Regions from separate parts of the Pseudoalteromonas sp. 2CM36K genome, predicted to be linked through region 2. Evidence: predicted binding sites of a transcription regulator. Region 2 holds the regulator's gene; the other holds the start of a gene.
What was found. Region 2 encodes sigma-54, which starts transcription at its own class of promoters, with help from an activator protein. Its sites were predicted from a motif close to GTTGGCACGNNNNTNGNNT; they were not measured.

Region 1 (7,976 bases), on a different contig from region 2:
GCTGATACGCCCGGCTATAAAGCAAAAGATATCGACTTTGCCTCAGCATTAAAAACGGCAAAGTCCAACCAACTAAGCGGCAATACCATGGTAAGAACCAATGAAAAACACATTGCCGGTGGTACCCGTAGTGTAGGTGGTAATGAATTATTTCGTACGCCAAATCAAACAGATACAGGTGATGGTAACTCTGTTGATATACAAGTGGAACGGAACTTGTATACACAGAATGCTATGGAGTATCAGGCCAGTGTCCAGTTTCTTAATGGTAAATTTAAAGGCCTGAAAAAAGCCCTCGGTAGTCAAGGAGCCTAATTATGAGTTTATATAATGTGTTTAATATTGCTGGTTCAGGTATGAGCGCGCAAAACGTGCGATTAAATACCACGGCAAGTAATATCTCTAACGCCAATACAATTAGCTCTTCGCAAAATGAGACGTACCGAGCGCGACAACCTGTATTTGCTGCGGAGCTTACAAAAGCGTCAGCGTCAGCAAGCAACCCACAGGGCTCTGCCGTTGGTGTAAAAGTGTTAGGAGTGGTTGAAAGTAATAAACCACTACAAATCGAATATAACCCAAATCACCCGAGTGCGGATGAAAATGGATATATTTACAAACCCAACGTGAATGTTGTTGAGGAGATGGCAAATATGATTTCTGCTTCTCGCTCTTATCAGACAAATGTTCAAGTTGCTGATGCAGCTAAGCAAATGTTAAGTAAAACACTGCTGTTAGGTCAGCGGTAACTGAGGGTAGCTCATGAGTAACGATATTAGTACTTCTTCATCCTATATGGACTCTTTACGTTGGCAAGATAAGCAAGTGCCAAAAAAAGAAGAGAGTGATGCGTTAACCCAAGAAGATTTCTTTTCGTTGTTAACACAGCAGTTGTCATATCAAGATCCCAGCAAACCAGCTGATAACGATCAGATGATTGCACAAATGACAAACTTTACTATGGCTGAAGGGATCTCAAATTTAAACTCTAACTTTGAGTCTTTAGCTGCGTCGATGACATCAAATTCAGCATTGCAAGCATCAACATTGGTTGGTAAGCAAGCGCTGCTGGAGTCTGACACACTTGAGCTTAATGAGTCGGGTGAGGTAAAGGGAGCGATTGTTGCTGAAAAGCCGGTAGACAATTTAACGCTTCGTATTGAAGATGCATCAGGGCAATTAGTTAAAACTATTGATTTAGGCACGCAGCCTGCAGGTGCGGTTCGCTTTGCATGGGATGGTAAAAACGAAGCGGGTGAACGACTTCCTGCTGGTGAATACAAGGTTAAAGCTGAAGGCAGTACGGATGGCGAATTCTCTAGCTTACCAATTGCCTCATTCAAAAATATTGAGAGTGTTAATATTAATGGCTCAAGCGGCATTATTATTAACACAAAAGAAGGTGCGGTTAGGCTGACTGATGTCGCAGAAATCGCGTAATAGATTTTATGTATTTTTTTAGCCAATAGGCTAAATATTTTTAGGTTAGAGGTTAATTATGAGCTTCAATATTGCATTAACAGGCCTTGCTGCCGCACAAAAAGATTTAGATGTTACCGCCAATAATATTGCCAACGTAAATACCACGGGCTTTAAAGAGTCTCGCGCCGAGTTTGCTGATGTATACGCATCATCAGTATTTAGCGCCGGTAAAACAAAAAATGGTGATGGTGTACAAACCACTATGGTTGCCCAGCAGTTTCATCAAGGGTCGCTGCAGTTTACTAATAATTCACTGGATTTAGCGATCACAGGTGAGGGGTATTTTGCTACCAGTCAAGACTTAGGCGCACAAGACTTTACCTACACGCGTGCGGGTGCATTTAAGCTTAACAAAGATAACTTTGTTGTAGATGCAAATGGCAGCTTTTTACAAGGCTTTCCGGTTGACCCTTCAACAGGCGATACTACATCAGTGAGTTTAAGCACTTCATCGGCTTTACAAATACCAGATTCGTCAGGATCGCCACGTGCTACTTCAAGCGTGTATAGCTCGTTTAACTTAGATTCACGATCAATTGCACCTACAATTGCGTTTAACCCTACCGAAAGTGCAACTTATAATTCATCAACCTCAACAACCGTGTATGACTCACTCGGTGAGCCACATGTATTGCAGCTGTTTTTTGTAAAAAAAGAAGCCGAAGAATCTACGGATCCTGATGAAGACGCTAATAAGTGGGAAGTTCATGCAACACTAGACGGTAAATCATTTGGTAAAGATGGTGTTAAACAAGATGGTTCTGAAGACTTCCCCTATACAGCTCTTAGTACACTTCAGTTTAGTGCTAATGGCTTACCATTGAAAACAGATGGTGAAGATAACCTAAGTAATACGTTTAATCCTATAGAAATAGAGTCTGGGGATGATGTTGCTGGTGGCCTTTCGAATTTATTAGATAATGGCGCTACTTTCCCATCCGACATAGCTATAAATTGGCGCGATCAGACAGGTACAGCTAATAAAGTACCTACTCAATACGCAAGTCGCTTTGAAGTAAAAGCACTTGAGCAAGACGGTGCAACGGTTGGTCGTTTAGCGGGTATTGATATTGGCGCCGACGGTAAAGTTGTGGCTTCGTACAGTAATGGCGACTCAACATTTTTAGGCCAAGTGGCTATGGTGCGTTTTTCAAACTCGCAAGGTTTACAACAAGTGGGCAACACAGGTTGGAAAGCGAGTATAGCGTCAGGCGAGCCTATTGCCGGTGAACCAGGCTCTGGCACCTTAGGTAATATCAACTCATCAGCGCTTGAGCAGTCAAACGTAAACTTAACTAACGAACTAGTTGATTTGATTAGTGCGCAGCGTAATTTCCAAGCAAACTCGCGAGCGCTGGAAGTTAACTCAACAATTCAGCAAAGTATTCTACAAATTAGATAAAGCACAATTTATTAATTTGAATATTCAAGGCTGCTTAATTGCAGCCTTTTTTGTTTATAAGATCAGGTTTGAGGCGTCAGGTATCAACCTAGAACCTAGAACCTCATCCCTATAATTTCTGCAGCTACCGGCGGTATACCACATTGCTTGGCGGTGCAGTTTTACTGCTGTATTTAATGGTGGCACTTATATTGCATCTACTCATACATAGATTTCTTAATGAGTCGATGTTATGGATAAAATGGTCTACATAGCCGCATCTGGCGCTAAACAAAGCATGCAAGGGCTTGCTCTTAAAGCCAATAATTTGGCAAATGCGAATACCACTGGGTTTAAATCTGATTTTGCGCAAGCACGATCAATGCAGGCTTTCGGTGAAGGTTTGCCGACTCGTGTTTTTGCTATGCAGGAGCGCCCAGGATCAAACATGGCATCGGGCGGTGTTGTTGAAACAGGTCGCAGCCTTGATATTGCTATGAGTGATAACGCATGGCTGAGTGTTCAGGATGCCTCTGGTAATGAAGCCTATACAAAAGTGGGTTCGTTAAATATAACGGCTGAAGGTATGTTAACTACCAGCGACGGTCGTCAAGTTATTGGCGAAGGTGGGCCAGTCATATTACCTGTACCGATTGAAAAAATTGAATTTAACAAAGATGGCACTATTCAAGTTCGCCCTCAAGGTGCACCGGCTAACTTTTTAGAAGAAGTTGATCGGCTAAAAGTAGTTGATGCAAACAACGCTACACTCGAGAAGGGTAACGATGGCTTATTTAGAGCTAAACCAGGCCAAATAGTTGAAACATCAGCCAATGTACAAGTATTAGGTGGCACATTAGAAAAATCGAATGTAAATCCTGTGCATGAAATGGTCGATATGATCAGTCACCAACGCCAATTTGAATTACAAGTAAAACTGATGAAAACAGCTGAAGAGATTGACGAACGTCAAGAACAGCTGATGCGCATCGTTTAACTTTAACGTGAGGATATTATTATGAATCCAGCATTATGGATAAGTAAAACAGGGCTTGACGCTCAACAAACAGATATATCGGTTATATCAAATAACTTAGCGAATGCCAGTACAGTGGGTTACAAAAAAAGCCGCGCTATTTTTGAAGACTTACTCTACCAAAATATTAATCAACCAGGCGGTCGCTCATCGCAAGACACCGAAATGCCGTCAGGCTTAATGTTGGGCGCGGGTACGAAAGTGGTCGCTAATCAGAAAAACTTTTCCCAAGGTAACATGCTCACCACTGAAAATTCATTAGATTGGATGATTTCAGGTCCTGGCTTTTTTGAAGTATTGCAACCAGATGGCAATATTGCTTATTCGCGTAACGGCCAGTTTACTACCGACGGCGACGGGCGCGTTGTAACCTCGGGCGCTGGTTATGTTGTTCAGCCTGAAATGAATGTACCTGACGATGCACAGTCGATCACCGTATCTCAAGACGGTGAAGTGTCAGTTCGCGTTAAAGGTCAGGCCGAAAACGTGGTTATTGGTCAGATCACGATTAGTGATTTTATTAACCCGTCGGGCCTTGAGCCTATAGGGCAAAACCTTTATACCGAAACAGCGGTAAGTGGTGCGCCTGTTCAAGGTAATCCGGGGGTTGAGGGCCTAGGTACAATTATTCAAGGTTCACTTGAAACATCAAATGTAAATGTGACCGAAGAGTTGGTTAATTTGATTGAAACTCAGCGAGTTTACGAAATGAACTCAAAGGTAATTTCAGCGGTTGATGAAATGATGAGCTACATCAATCAACAATTATAGTTTTGGGGGATTGTATGCGTAATATTATGTTATTTGCAGTAGGGACTTTACTGTTAAGCGGTTGTGTATCTACACAAAATAATGAAGTAGTGCAGGACGATCCCTACTATGCACCTATGTATCCTGAGCCTAATATGGAGCCAGTGGTAGCAACGGGCTCTTTATTCAGTACTCAGTTATCGAATGACTTATATGCCGATAAAAAAGCACTTAGAACAGGCGATATCATTACGGTTAAATTGCAAGAGTCAACCCAAGCCACAAAAGCGGCTAAAACAGAAACAGATAAACAAACAGATGCTAGCCTCGATCCTGTTATTGGTTTAGGTGGTTTACCGGTTAATATTGGTGGCGATAGTATTCAATTTGGGGTTGGTAGTGATGCGTCGTTTAAAGGTGACTCAAAATCAAATCAATCAAACAGCCTAGTTGGTGATATTTCGGTTAACGTGATGCGAGTATTACCAAATGGTAATTTAGTGATTCGTGGTGAAAAATGGCTAACGCTAAATACCGGTGAAGAATTTATTCGCTTAGAGGGGTTAGTGCGTCCACAAGATGTTAATGCTGATAATACCGTTGAGTCTAATCGTATTGCGAATGCGCGTATTCAGTATTCAGGTAAGGGTCAAACTCAAGAGGCACAAAGCCCGGGTTGGTTAACGCGTTTCTTTAGTAGCTCATTGTTTCCCTTTTAGAGGACATTCAACATGAATGGTTTTAAAGTTTTTTGTTTTATGGTGCTACTAGGCTGGCAATTTACTGCCAGTGCTGAGCGAATTAAAGATGTGTCTATGGTCGAAGGGGTGCGCTCAAACCAATTAGTGGGCTATGGATTGGTTGTTGGTTTACCAGGTACCGGAGAGCAAAGCCGTTTTACCGAGCAAAGTTTTAAAGGCATGCTTAATAGTTTTGGTATTACACTACCTGCGAGTTTAAAGCCAAAAATTAAAAATGTTGCAGCAGTCGCGGTTCATGCTGAACTCCCCCCATTTAGAAAGCCAGGGCAAACTATAGATATTACTGTGTCATCAATTGGTAGTGCGGGAAGCTTACGTGGCGGTACGTTATTACAAACATTTTTAAAAGGGGTTGATGGCAATGTATACGCTATTGCACAAGGGAGCTTAATTGTTGGTGGCTTAGGTGCTGAAGGCCTAGATGGTAGCCGAGTCGTGATTAATACGCCAACCGTAGGGCGTGTGCCAAACGGTGCAACCGTTGAGCGTGCTGTTAAAAGCCCATTTATGCAAAACGATTATATTACCTTTAATTTAAACCGTCCGGACTTTACAACCGCAAAACGTTTAGAGAAAACCATTAATGATTTAATCGGCCCAAATAGCGCACAAGCACTCGATGCCGCCTCTATTCGGGTTGTTGCGCCACGAGATGCCTCGCAGCGCGTATCGTATTTATCAACTCTTGAAAACTTAGAGTTTAAGCCTGCGGATACTTCGGCAAAAATAATTGTTAATTCGCGTACCGGCACCATCGTTATAGGCAAAAATGTAAAATTACAACCTGCGGCAATTACCCATGGTGGTTTAACAGTCACGATTGCTGAGCAACAAAATGTGGCGCAGCCAAACCCGTTAGCAGAAGGCGAAACCGTGGTTACACAGCAAAGTATTATTGATGTTAATCAAGATGATTCACGCGCTTTTGTATTTGATCCTGGTGTGAGTCTTGATGATTTAGTTCGCGCAATTAATGAAGTTGGCGCTGCTCCTGGTGATTTAATGGCGATTCTTGAAGCACTTAAAGAAGCCGGTGCCATAAATGGTCAGCTTGTTGTAATTTAGTTTTATAAGACCCTATTTAGGGTCTTTAACAGTTAACCTAAAAAAGACGCGGCATAAAGCCGCTGCTACCTCAGCAATATAAACCTACACAATAAGTAGCAGCGAGTTTACCTCGCGTCTCTCACTTAGTTTAATCTCTGCCTAGAACCTAGAACCTAGAACCTAGAACCTAGAACCTAGAACCTAGAACCTAGAACCTAGAACCTAGAACCTTTCACTTCACTTGGCTCAATTATTGCATTTAACTAAGAATTATTAATTATTGTGTCAAAAAGCTGATGGAAACAAATCATCTAGATAAGCAAAACTTTTTTGATTTAGGCAACTTAGACTCTTTGCGTCGAGATGCTTTAAACAGCGGTGATGCATCAACCGATGCATCTAAAGCGGCGTTAAAAAAAGCAGCGGCACAATTTGAAGCTATTTTCACCCAAATGCTGCTTAAAAGTATGCGTAAAGCTAATGAGGCTTTTGAAGATAAAGAAAGCCCGTTTAATGCTAGCGGCGTGAAATTTTTTGAAGAAATGCACGACCAACAAATGGCCACAGAGCTTTCATCAAATGGCTCTTTGGGACTTGCAGATTTAATTGTGCAGCAACTATCGCCAGATGGAAAAAACTTTATGCCAGGCTCTGTTCTTCGCACAACGTCTGATTTCTTTAGTGACCAACGTGCAGGTAGCACCTTACCTCATCAAGAAAACCAAAAGGTCATTGAAAAAGTATCGCTCGTTGATTCAACTGAAAAAAGCGAACCAAACACAGCGCCTAAGACATTTGAAAATGCTGAGGAATTTGTAAGCACCGTGTGGGAGCACGCAAAAACAGCGGCTAAAAAAATTGGTTTAAATCCGGCGGTTATGGTCGCGCAAGCGGCATTAGAAACTGGCTGGGGTAAACATATTATTAGTAAAGGTGATGGTAATAGCTCAAACAACTTATTCAATATTAAGTCAGATAAAAGTTGGCAGGGTGAAAAGGCCAGTAAGGTCACTTTAGAGTTTGAGCAAGGTGCTGCAGTTAAAAAGCAAGCAAGCTTTAGAGCGTATGATTCGATAAAAGATAGCGTGAATGATTTTGTAGATTTTTTAACACAAAACCCGCGCTATCAAGATGCATTAAACAATACGGCAAAGCCGCATAAGTTCTTAGACTCTTTACAGCAAGCCGGTTATGCAACCGACCCTAATTATGCTGACAAAATAAAAAGGGTGTTAAACAGTAACGAATTGAAGAATATCGCCACAAGCGTGATCCGCCAAGGAGTAGAGTAACATGTCGTTTAATTTATTAAATATTGCAAATTCAGGAATAAGAGCAAACTCTGAGTTATTGCAAACGACAAGTAAAAACATCTCAAATGTTAATACCGAAGGGTATGTACGTGAGCGCACCGAATTTACCACCATGATTGATAATCAGGTGGGCCGTGGTCAAACGTACCGGTTATTGAATGAGTTTGCGCAAAAGCAATTAAATCGAGATACTTCAAATAAAAGTT
Region 2 (7,976 bases):
ACAATTGCAGCCAGCAATGCAGTTAGTAAGTTTACACCCAGCCAAATTGAGCGCTTTTTAGAGCTTTTTAACACAGGTGCAAAGGTATCTTCTTCATCATCTAAACCCGCTAAACCCAGTAAACTGTGCTCAGCGTCTTCACGAATAACATCAACGATATCATCAATGGTGATCCGCCCAAGCAAGTGTGCGTTGTCATCAACAACCGGTGCCGATATCCAGTTATGACGCTCAAACAATTGTGCAACTTCGCTCTCATCCATTGAAATAGGAATAGACTCACAGTCTTCATCCATTAACTCATGAACAATTTTTTCAGGGGGATTAGTTAATAAAGTACTCAGCGATAGGGCGCCTAAAAAGCAGTTATTTTCATCAACCACATATAAGTCATCTGTACCCTCAGGTAATTCGCCGCGTAAGCGAATATAACGTAGTACCACATCTAGAGTCACATCGGGGCGAATAGTAACGGTATCTATATTCATCAATGCGCCAGCAGAGCGCTCTTGATACGATAAAGCCTGCGTTGCACGTTCTCTATCTTGAATATCCATAGCGCTAACAACATCTTTATAAACAGTGTCAGGTAGGCTACGTAGTACTTCCCCTAAATCATCATGGCCCATGTCTTCGGTTGCAGCAGCAATGTGCTCGGGTGCCATTTGCGCAATAATGCCCAAACGTACATCTTCAGACAGCTCTTCAAGCACATCACCTTGTACATCAGGATCAACCAGTTGCCAGAGCATACGACGAATTTTATGGGGAGATGATTCTAAAAGAAGTGCGGTATCACAAGGTGCCGTTTTTGCTAGCATGCGCCTAACTTGAACAAATTGACCACTATTTAGTGACTTAGTCACCTGTTTTAGTTGTTGTAGTGGAATATCTTGTTCTAAAGCTTCAGGCATTGGCGTCCTTAATTAAATTTTATTACACGATGATGGGGTATTGCTTTATCTTACTTTATATCAGTAAACTACCTCAACCACTATTAACCTTAGCTTATAAGCAGGATCATTCTTGCTCATTAAATCGTTGGTCAATGAGTTCACCTATTGCGCTAAGTGCAGGCTCAGCGTCGGGGCCTTCGCATACCACCTTAACTTCTTTGCCTTGGCTGCTTTCGAGTAACATAAGTGCCAGCACGCTATCGCCAGCGGCTTGTTTGTCATCTTGAAATAAAGTGATTGTGGCATCAAATTGCACAGAAAGCTGAGCTAATACTGTCGCCGCTCTAGCGTGTAATCCTAATTTGTTTTTTATTAAAAATGTATTTTCTAAGCGCATGACATGTTCTCGCAAGCTTTATTCTTGTTCTCGGTGGCGAATTTTTACATTAGGATGGCTCATTGCAAAGCTTTCGCCAATGGTTTGCGCTAAATAAACAGAGCGGTGTTGCCCACCGGTGCAGCCAATTGCAATAGTTAAGTAGCTGCGGTTATTTCGTTCTAAATGCGGCAGCCATGTTTGCACAAATGTTTGAATTTGCCATGTAAATTTTTGCACTATACTGTGACTTGCTAGGTAGTCTTTTACTGGTTGATCCAGCCCTGTAAGTAGCTTTAGTTCAGGCTCCCAATGCGGGTTTGGTAAAAAACGGGCATCGAATACGTAATCTGCTTCTTTAGGGAGGCCGTGTTTAAAACCAAATGATTCAAAGGTAATGATCAGTTGTTTATCTTTTTTTCCGAGTATTTTTTCACGAATAGATTCAGCAAGCTGATGCACACTTAAATCTGTGGTATCAATCATATAATCAGCACGATTAATCAATACATCAAGTAGTTGTTTTTCTTTTTTTATGGCTAAATCAAGCGGCAAAGAATCAATAGATAAAGGGTGAAGACGACGCGTTTCTGAAAAGCGTTTTATTAATGTTTGATCGTCACTGTCTAAATAAAATACCGTTGGTTTAGTAAAACCAGGTAAATATTCAATGATTTCATTAAACTGCTGTTGCTCTTTAGGTAGGTTACGTACATCAACACTCACAGCAATTTTATTATAACTGTCGGAAACACTGCGCACTAATGATGGTAATAAATTAAGAGGAATATTGTCTACACAATAATAACCTAAGTCTTCCACAACGCGTAACGCCACAGATTTACCTGACCCTGAGCGACCGCTTATAATTATTAATTCCATTTACCACCTTTCTTTATTACTACGATTGACTGACGATAACCTGATACAGTTCGCTATCCGATTTGGCGGCGCGTAACTGTTTACAAAATTCTTTATCATTGAGCTTTTCTGCTATCGTGGCTAAGGTTTTTAAATGCTGCTTATTGTCACCATCAGGTACAATTAAGGCAACAAAAATGTCGACCGGTCTGTTATCTATCGCATCAAAATTAATAGCCGTTTCGCTCACTAATATAAGTGCAAGAGGCTCTTGTACACCACTCATACGACCATGTGGAATTGCAATTCCTCGACCTATACCTGTACTTCCAAGCTTTTCTCTTGCAGTTAATGCGTTAAGAATATCTTGTTGTGTTAAATAGGGCAGTTTATTGTGAGCCAATTCACTGATAAATTCTAAAATTCTTTTTTTACTATTAAAAAGGACCGCAGCTTTACTGCAGTCCTGACAGATAAGTGAGCTTAGTTTCATAGTGTTAGTGTCGAGCAAGTTTCTCTTTGTGTTTAATTACTTGACGATCTAGCTTGTCAATGAGCGAGTCTATAGCGGCATACATATCTTGATGCTCAGTAGAAGCAAAAATCTCAGCGCCACTAACATGAACGGTTGCTTCAGCTTTTTGGTTTAGTTTTTCTACATCGAGAATAACGTGCACATTCGTTATGTGATCAGTGTGCCTCTGTAACTTCGAAAATTTGCTATTTACGTAGTCTCTAAGCGAGTCGGTAATATCTACATGACGACCAGTTAAATTCAGTTGCATAAACATTTTCCTCTTTGTTGTACGCCTTAAATCAAACTTTTACGTTGATTAGACGGGGGAATAGCTAGAGATTCGCGATATTTTGCTATAGTTCTCCTCGCTACTTTAATTCCTTGCTCTGCCAATATATCTGCAATTTTACTATCACTCAATGGTTTAGCTGAGTTTTCTGCAGCGATTAATTTTTTAATTAATGCTCGTATTGCTGTTGATGAGCATTCGCCACCATTTTCAGTACTTACATGGCTTGAAAAGAAATATTTAAGCTCAAAAATGCCACGTGGTGTGTGCATATATTTTTGCGTAGTAACACGTGAAATAGTCGACTCGTGCATTTCCACCATTTCAGCCACATCGTTAAGTACCATAGGCTTCATCGCCTCAGGACCATGTTCAAAAAAGGCCTGTTGTTGCTGCACAATACAGTTAGTTACTTTAAGCAGTGTGTCGTTTCTACTTTCTAAGCTTTTTATAAACCATTTAGCCTCTTGTAAGTGCGAGCGAATAAACTGGCTATCACCACTTGATTTAACCGTACGCGACATAGCTGCATATTGGCTATTTACTCTGATCTTAGGCATGCTATCTGGGTTTAGTTCAACCACCCAACGGCCTTTTACTTTTTTAACCGACACGTCAGGAATAACGTACTCAGACTCTTCTCTGACAATAGTGTCTGCCGGTTTTGGGCTGAGCGTATGAATCAACGTCATGATTTCTTTAAGCTCATCTTCTTTAAGCTTTGTTTTTTTCATCAACGTGCGATAGTCACGCGCAGCCAGTAAATCAATATGATCGGTTAAGATCATTTTTGTTTCGTTTAAAAAAGGTGTGTCTTTATCAAATTGATTTAGCTGAATACACAAGCACTCTTGTAAACTACGCGCGGCTATTCCCACTGGATCAAATAGTTGAATACGCTTTAGTACCGCTTCTATTTCGTCAAGTTCAACTTCATCTTCGGCGTCGTTTTCTTGGTTAAAGCTTTCTAATATTTCTTCACAGCTAAGGGTTAGAATCCCTGAGTCGTCCACAGCTTCTACAATTGCAATAGCTATCGCTTCATCGGTAGGGCTAAACGGCGTCAGTTGAAGTTGCCACATTAAATACTCATGCAGCGTTTCAGTCGAAGAGCCTTGATAAATAGATTCATCTTCTGGCATTGGGCCCGATGAAGAGGCAGGCGCAGCACTCATATATTCATCCCAAGTAACATCCATAGCCATATCATCGCTAATGGTGTCTTTGGTCATTGCTTCGCCGCTATCTTGCTCATACTCGCTAGGTTTATCGTCAGCTGAGGCACTTAGCGTTAAGTCATCGTTATCGGCTTTTTGTTCGTTTTTACCTGCTGTGTCTTCGCTGTAATCGTGTTCTTCAACTTCAAGCAAGGGGTTGCTATCGAGCGCTTCTTGAATTTCTTGCTGGAGATCCAATGTACTGAGTTGCAATAAGCGAATTGCTTGTTGCAACTGTGGAGTCATTGTAAGTTGCTGGCCCATGCGCAGCTGTAATGATTGCCTCATGTATCTCTAACAATCCTTTTAAATTACGGTCTGTTGACCTTTGCGATTAAAATTTGTTCAAACTAGGGGCGGTTTAATTGCGGCGCGAGGTTTGTAACCTAGTGGACTAAGTCAAAACCGAGCAACAAAGAGTAAATCGTCCCTAGGCAGAACCCGAAGGGCAGCGCCTGTTTGGCATTGATGCTGCGTTATCGCCTATTTATGGGGAATACCACACCACATAGGCTCTGCCTTGCCTAAATATCAAACAGACTGCTGCAAATTCAACCTTGATAGGTCAACAGACCTAAGTATGATTAATCTTAGCAGATGCTTAGTGGAATAACACACATATTAGAGCTTGAACTGCTCGCCCAAATAAACATCGCGTACTGTTTTATCGTTTAATACGTATTCAGGAGTGCCTGATGCAATTAACTCCCCATGAGAAACTATGTAGGCTTTTTCACAAACATCAAGTGTTTCGCGCACATTATGATCTGTAATAAGGACGCCAATGCCACGGTTTTTAAGATGCTCTATAATCTTTTTAATATCTAATACTGAGATAGGATCAACCCCCGCAAAGGGTTCGTCTAAAAGGATAAATTTAGGGTTTGCTGCAAGCGCGCGAGCAATTTCAACGCGGCGACGTTCACCACCTGATAAAGCCATACCTTGACTATCGCGGATATGCTGAATGCTAAATTCATCAAGTAAATTATTTAAAGTATCTTCGCGTTGTTGTTTATTTAATTCTTTACGTGTTTCTAAGATAGCCATTAAGTTTTGATAAACAGTCAGCTTTCTAAAAATAGACGACTCTTGCGGTAAATAACCAATCCCTAAACGCGCTCGGCTGTGCATCGGTAATAAAGTAATATCTTTATCATCAATTGATATTTTGCCTTTATCGCTAGGTACAAGGCCTACAATCATATAAAAGGTGGTGGTTTTACCTGCACCATTAGGGCCAAGTAACCCCACAATACTGCCAGCTTCAACCTCTAGGCCAACGTTTTTCACCACTTCACGACCTTTGTAGCTTTTAGCTAATAGCTCTGCTTTTAATGTGCTCATGGTTGGCCTTTATCATCTTCTTTTTTATTTTCAACAGGCACTAAAATAGTGTGTACACGGTCTGTTGAGTTTTCGTCTTTTTCTGCGCTAATTAACTGCTGCTCGATATCGTAAGTGATACTTTTAGCTGTTATTTTTTGACCTGCTTGAGCAATGCTTGCATCGCCGATTAAGGTTAAAAAACGCAGCGACACATCGTAACGCACTTCATTAGCACTGGCGCTCATTATGGTGCCATCAGCTTGTGTTTCTTCAAAATATGCAGGGCTGCCTGTGGCAATTAATAACTGTTTGTTATCGCCTAGGTCATCGCGTTTATGCACTTCTAAACGGTCAGCTGTGATACGGCGATTACCATGAATAATTTCAACATTTTTCTCAAAAATGCCTACGTTTTCTTTTAATTGGCCTTCTTGTTTATCTGCACTAATTGAAATTTGATTCGCAGCGGGGGCTTCAGCAGGTTCAGCGCCATTACTGTTAAAAGCAATTAATAGTGAGGGAACAATTAAAATTTTAAATAGGTTATTGGTCATAATATAGGGTTCGCGTATGGTTAATAAGTTTAATCACCTCGGTTTTTAAATCGGCCTCAAGGCCTTTACCTGTGATTTTTAAATTAGGTCCTGTAATAACGACAGGCTGCTGTGATTGCATGGTTAATAGTTTTATATCAACATTGATGGTCTGGGCGGTGATCGTATCGATCATGGCGTTATCTACTAAGTTTTGAGCGGTTACATTACCCTCTAACACCAGTTGACGGTCGTCGTAGAGGGTTGCTTCATCGGCGTTAATACGCCATGTTTGCTGCTCGTTGTATAAAGTGAATATAGGCTTTTCAAAAAAGGTAAAACCGAGTTGTTGATACAACTCCATTTTTACCGCAGTTACCTTATGGCTCACTTTACCTTGTTCATCATAAGCCGTTTGTTTTAGCTCAATAGCGGTATAATCAGGCTTAGCAATAACTTGTGTTTCTTCGCTTGCAGTAATATCAACCTTAGTAAAATAAGGGTACCAGAGCCAAACCATACAGCTTATGAATAAAACGCTCAGTATAATGCGCGCTACATTCATGAACTCGTTCCTTGGCTAGTTAGTGGCTTGCTATTTTCGAGCATAAGTAAGTCTGTCAGCTCTCTTACCGCACCAAAACCGCCGGGTAGTTGGGTTACATAATGTGATAAACGTTTAATAAGTGGATGAGCATCGTTTACGGCAACCGCAAAACCGACTTGTTCCATTACTGGCATGTCTGGGCCATCATCACCTATATAAGCAATTTGATCATCGCTAAGCGCTAATTTTTGTTTTAATTCTTGATAGGCTATAAGTTTGTCTTCTTGGCCTTGATATATATGTTGTACGGTTAAACTGCTCATACGTTGCTGCACTATATGAGAATGGCGCCCGGTGATCACAGCGACTTCAAAACCGCTGTTAATCAGGGCTTTAATACCAAATCCGTCTTTGGTGTTAAATGCTTTGAGTTCTTCACCTTGGTTTCCAAGGTAAATACGCCCATCAGAAAATACACCATCAATATCACAAATTAATAGCTTTACTTTTTTTGCGCGCGCCTTTGCATCATCACTTAGCGGTTGATAGAGATCTTCAAATTGCATTTATAGCACTCCCGCTTTAAGTAAGTCTTGCATATTTAGTGCGCCAATCGGTTGATTATGCTCATTAATTACAATTAAGCCATTAATACGTTTTTGTTCCATAATATTTAACGCTTCAGCCGCGAGCATCTCTTGGGTGGCTGTAGTACACGACTTGGTCATCACAACATTAATTTCAGTGCTATGAATGTCAATACGTTGCTCTAAAATACGGCGTAAATCGCCATCGGTAAACAGGCCTGATAATTGCTGGTCACTATCAACAATAGCGGTCATGCCGAGTCCTTTGGCCGACATTTCAATTAAGGCATCTTTAATCGTTTGCGTCTCGTTAATGATAGGCGTATCAGCACCACTGTGCATAACATCTTTAAGAGTTAAGAGTAATCGCTTGCCTAAGCTACCACCAGGGTGCGATAGTGCAAAATCATCAGCAGTAAAGCCACGTGCTTCTAATAATGCCACCGCCATGGCATCACCCATAGCGAGTGTGGCAGTGGTACTTGCAGTAGGTGCTAAGCCCAATGAGCAGGCTTCTTGTTCAACTTTAATACACACATGCACATTTGCCAATGTTGCCATGGTTGAGCCTTGGTTGCCTGTCATGGCAATCATTTTGGCACCAATGCGCTTTAATACCGGAATAATATTAAGTACTTCGCTGGTTTCACCAGAGTTTGAAATGAGGATAACCACATCATTTGCTGTGATCATTCCTAAATCACCATGGCTTGCTTCACCCGGGTGAACAAAAAATGCGGGGCTGCCGGTACTGGCAAGAGTGGCGGCTATTTTGTTACCAATATGACCTGATTTACCCATGCCAATAACAATAATACGACCTG

Region 1: MTN97_RS17195 (flagellar basal body rod protein FlgF) is a predicted target of sigma-54. The motif match lies at 3,063-3,081, and genes of this name have one in related genera.

Annotation. Positions count from the first base shown of each region.
Region 1 covers NZ_JALNTK010000035.1:11,431-19,406, reverse strand. The annotation lists gene flgB (flagellar basal body rod protein FlgB) at 1-315, shown strand, start outside; gene flgC (flagellar basal body rod protein FlgC) at 318-749, shown strand; gene MTN97_RS17205 (flagellar hook assembly protein FlgD) at 763-1,440, shown strand; gene flgE (flagellar hook protein FlgE) at 1,499-2,884, shown strand; gene MTN97_RS17195 (flagellar basal body rod protein FlgF) at 3,117-3,860, shown strand; gene flgG (flagellar basal-body rod protein FlgG) at 3,882-4,670, shown strand; gene flgH (flagellar basal body L-ring protein FlgH) at 4,685-5,368, shown strand; gene MTN97_RS17180 (flagellar basal body P-ring protein FlgI) at 5,381-6,475, shown strand; gene flgJ (flagellar assembly peptidoglycan hydrolase FlgJ) at 6,754-7,749, shown strand; gene flgK (flagellar hook-associated protein FlgK) at 7,751-7,976, shown strand, end outside.
Region 2 covers NZ_JALNTK010000028.1:31,300-39,275, reverse strand. The annotation lists gene mgtE (magnesium transporter) at 1-914, opposite strand, end outside; gene MTN97_RS15865 (HPr family phosphocarrier protein) at 1,021-1,293, opposite strand; gene rapZ (RNase adapter RapZ) at 1,312-2,154, opposite strand; gene ptsN (PTS IIA-like nitrogen regulatory protein PtsN) at 2,174-2,626, opposite strand; gene hpf (ribosome hibernation promoting factor) at 2,631-2,918, opposite strand; gene MTN97_RS15845 (RNA polymerase factor sigma-54) at 2,945-4,444, opposite strand; gene lptB (LPS export ABC transporter ATP-binding protein) at 4,778-5,503, opposite strand; gene lptA (lipopolysaccharide transport periplasmic protein LptA) at 5,500-6,039, opposite strand; gene lptC (LPS export ABC transporter periplasmic protein LptC) at 6,029-6,583, opposite strand; gene kdsC (3-deoxy-manno-octulosonate-8-phosphatase KdsC) at 6,580-7,131, opposite strand; gene MTN97_RS15820 (KpsF/GutQ family sugar-phosphate isomerase) at 7,132-7,976, opposite strand, start outside.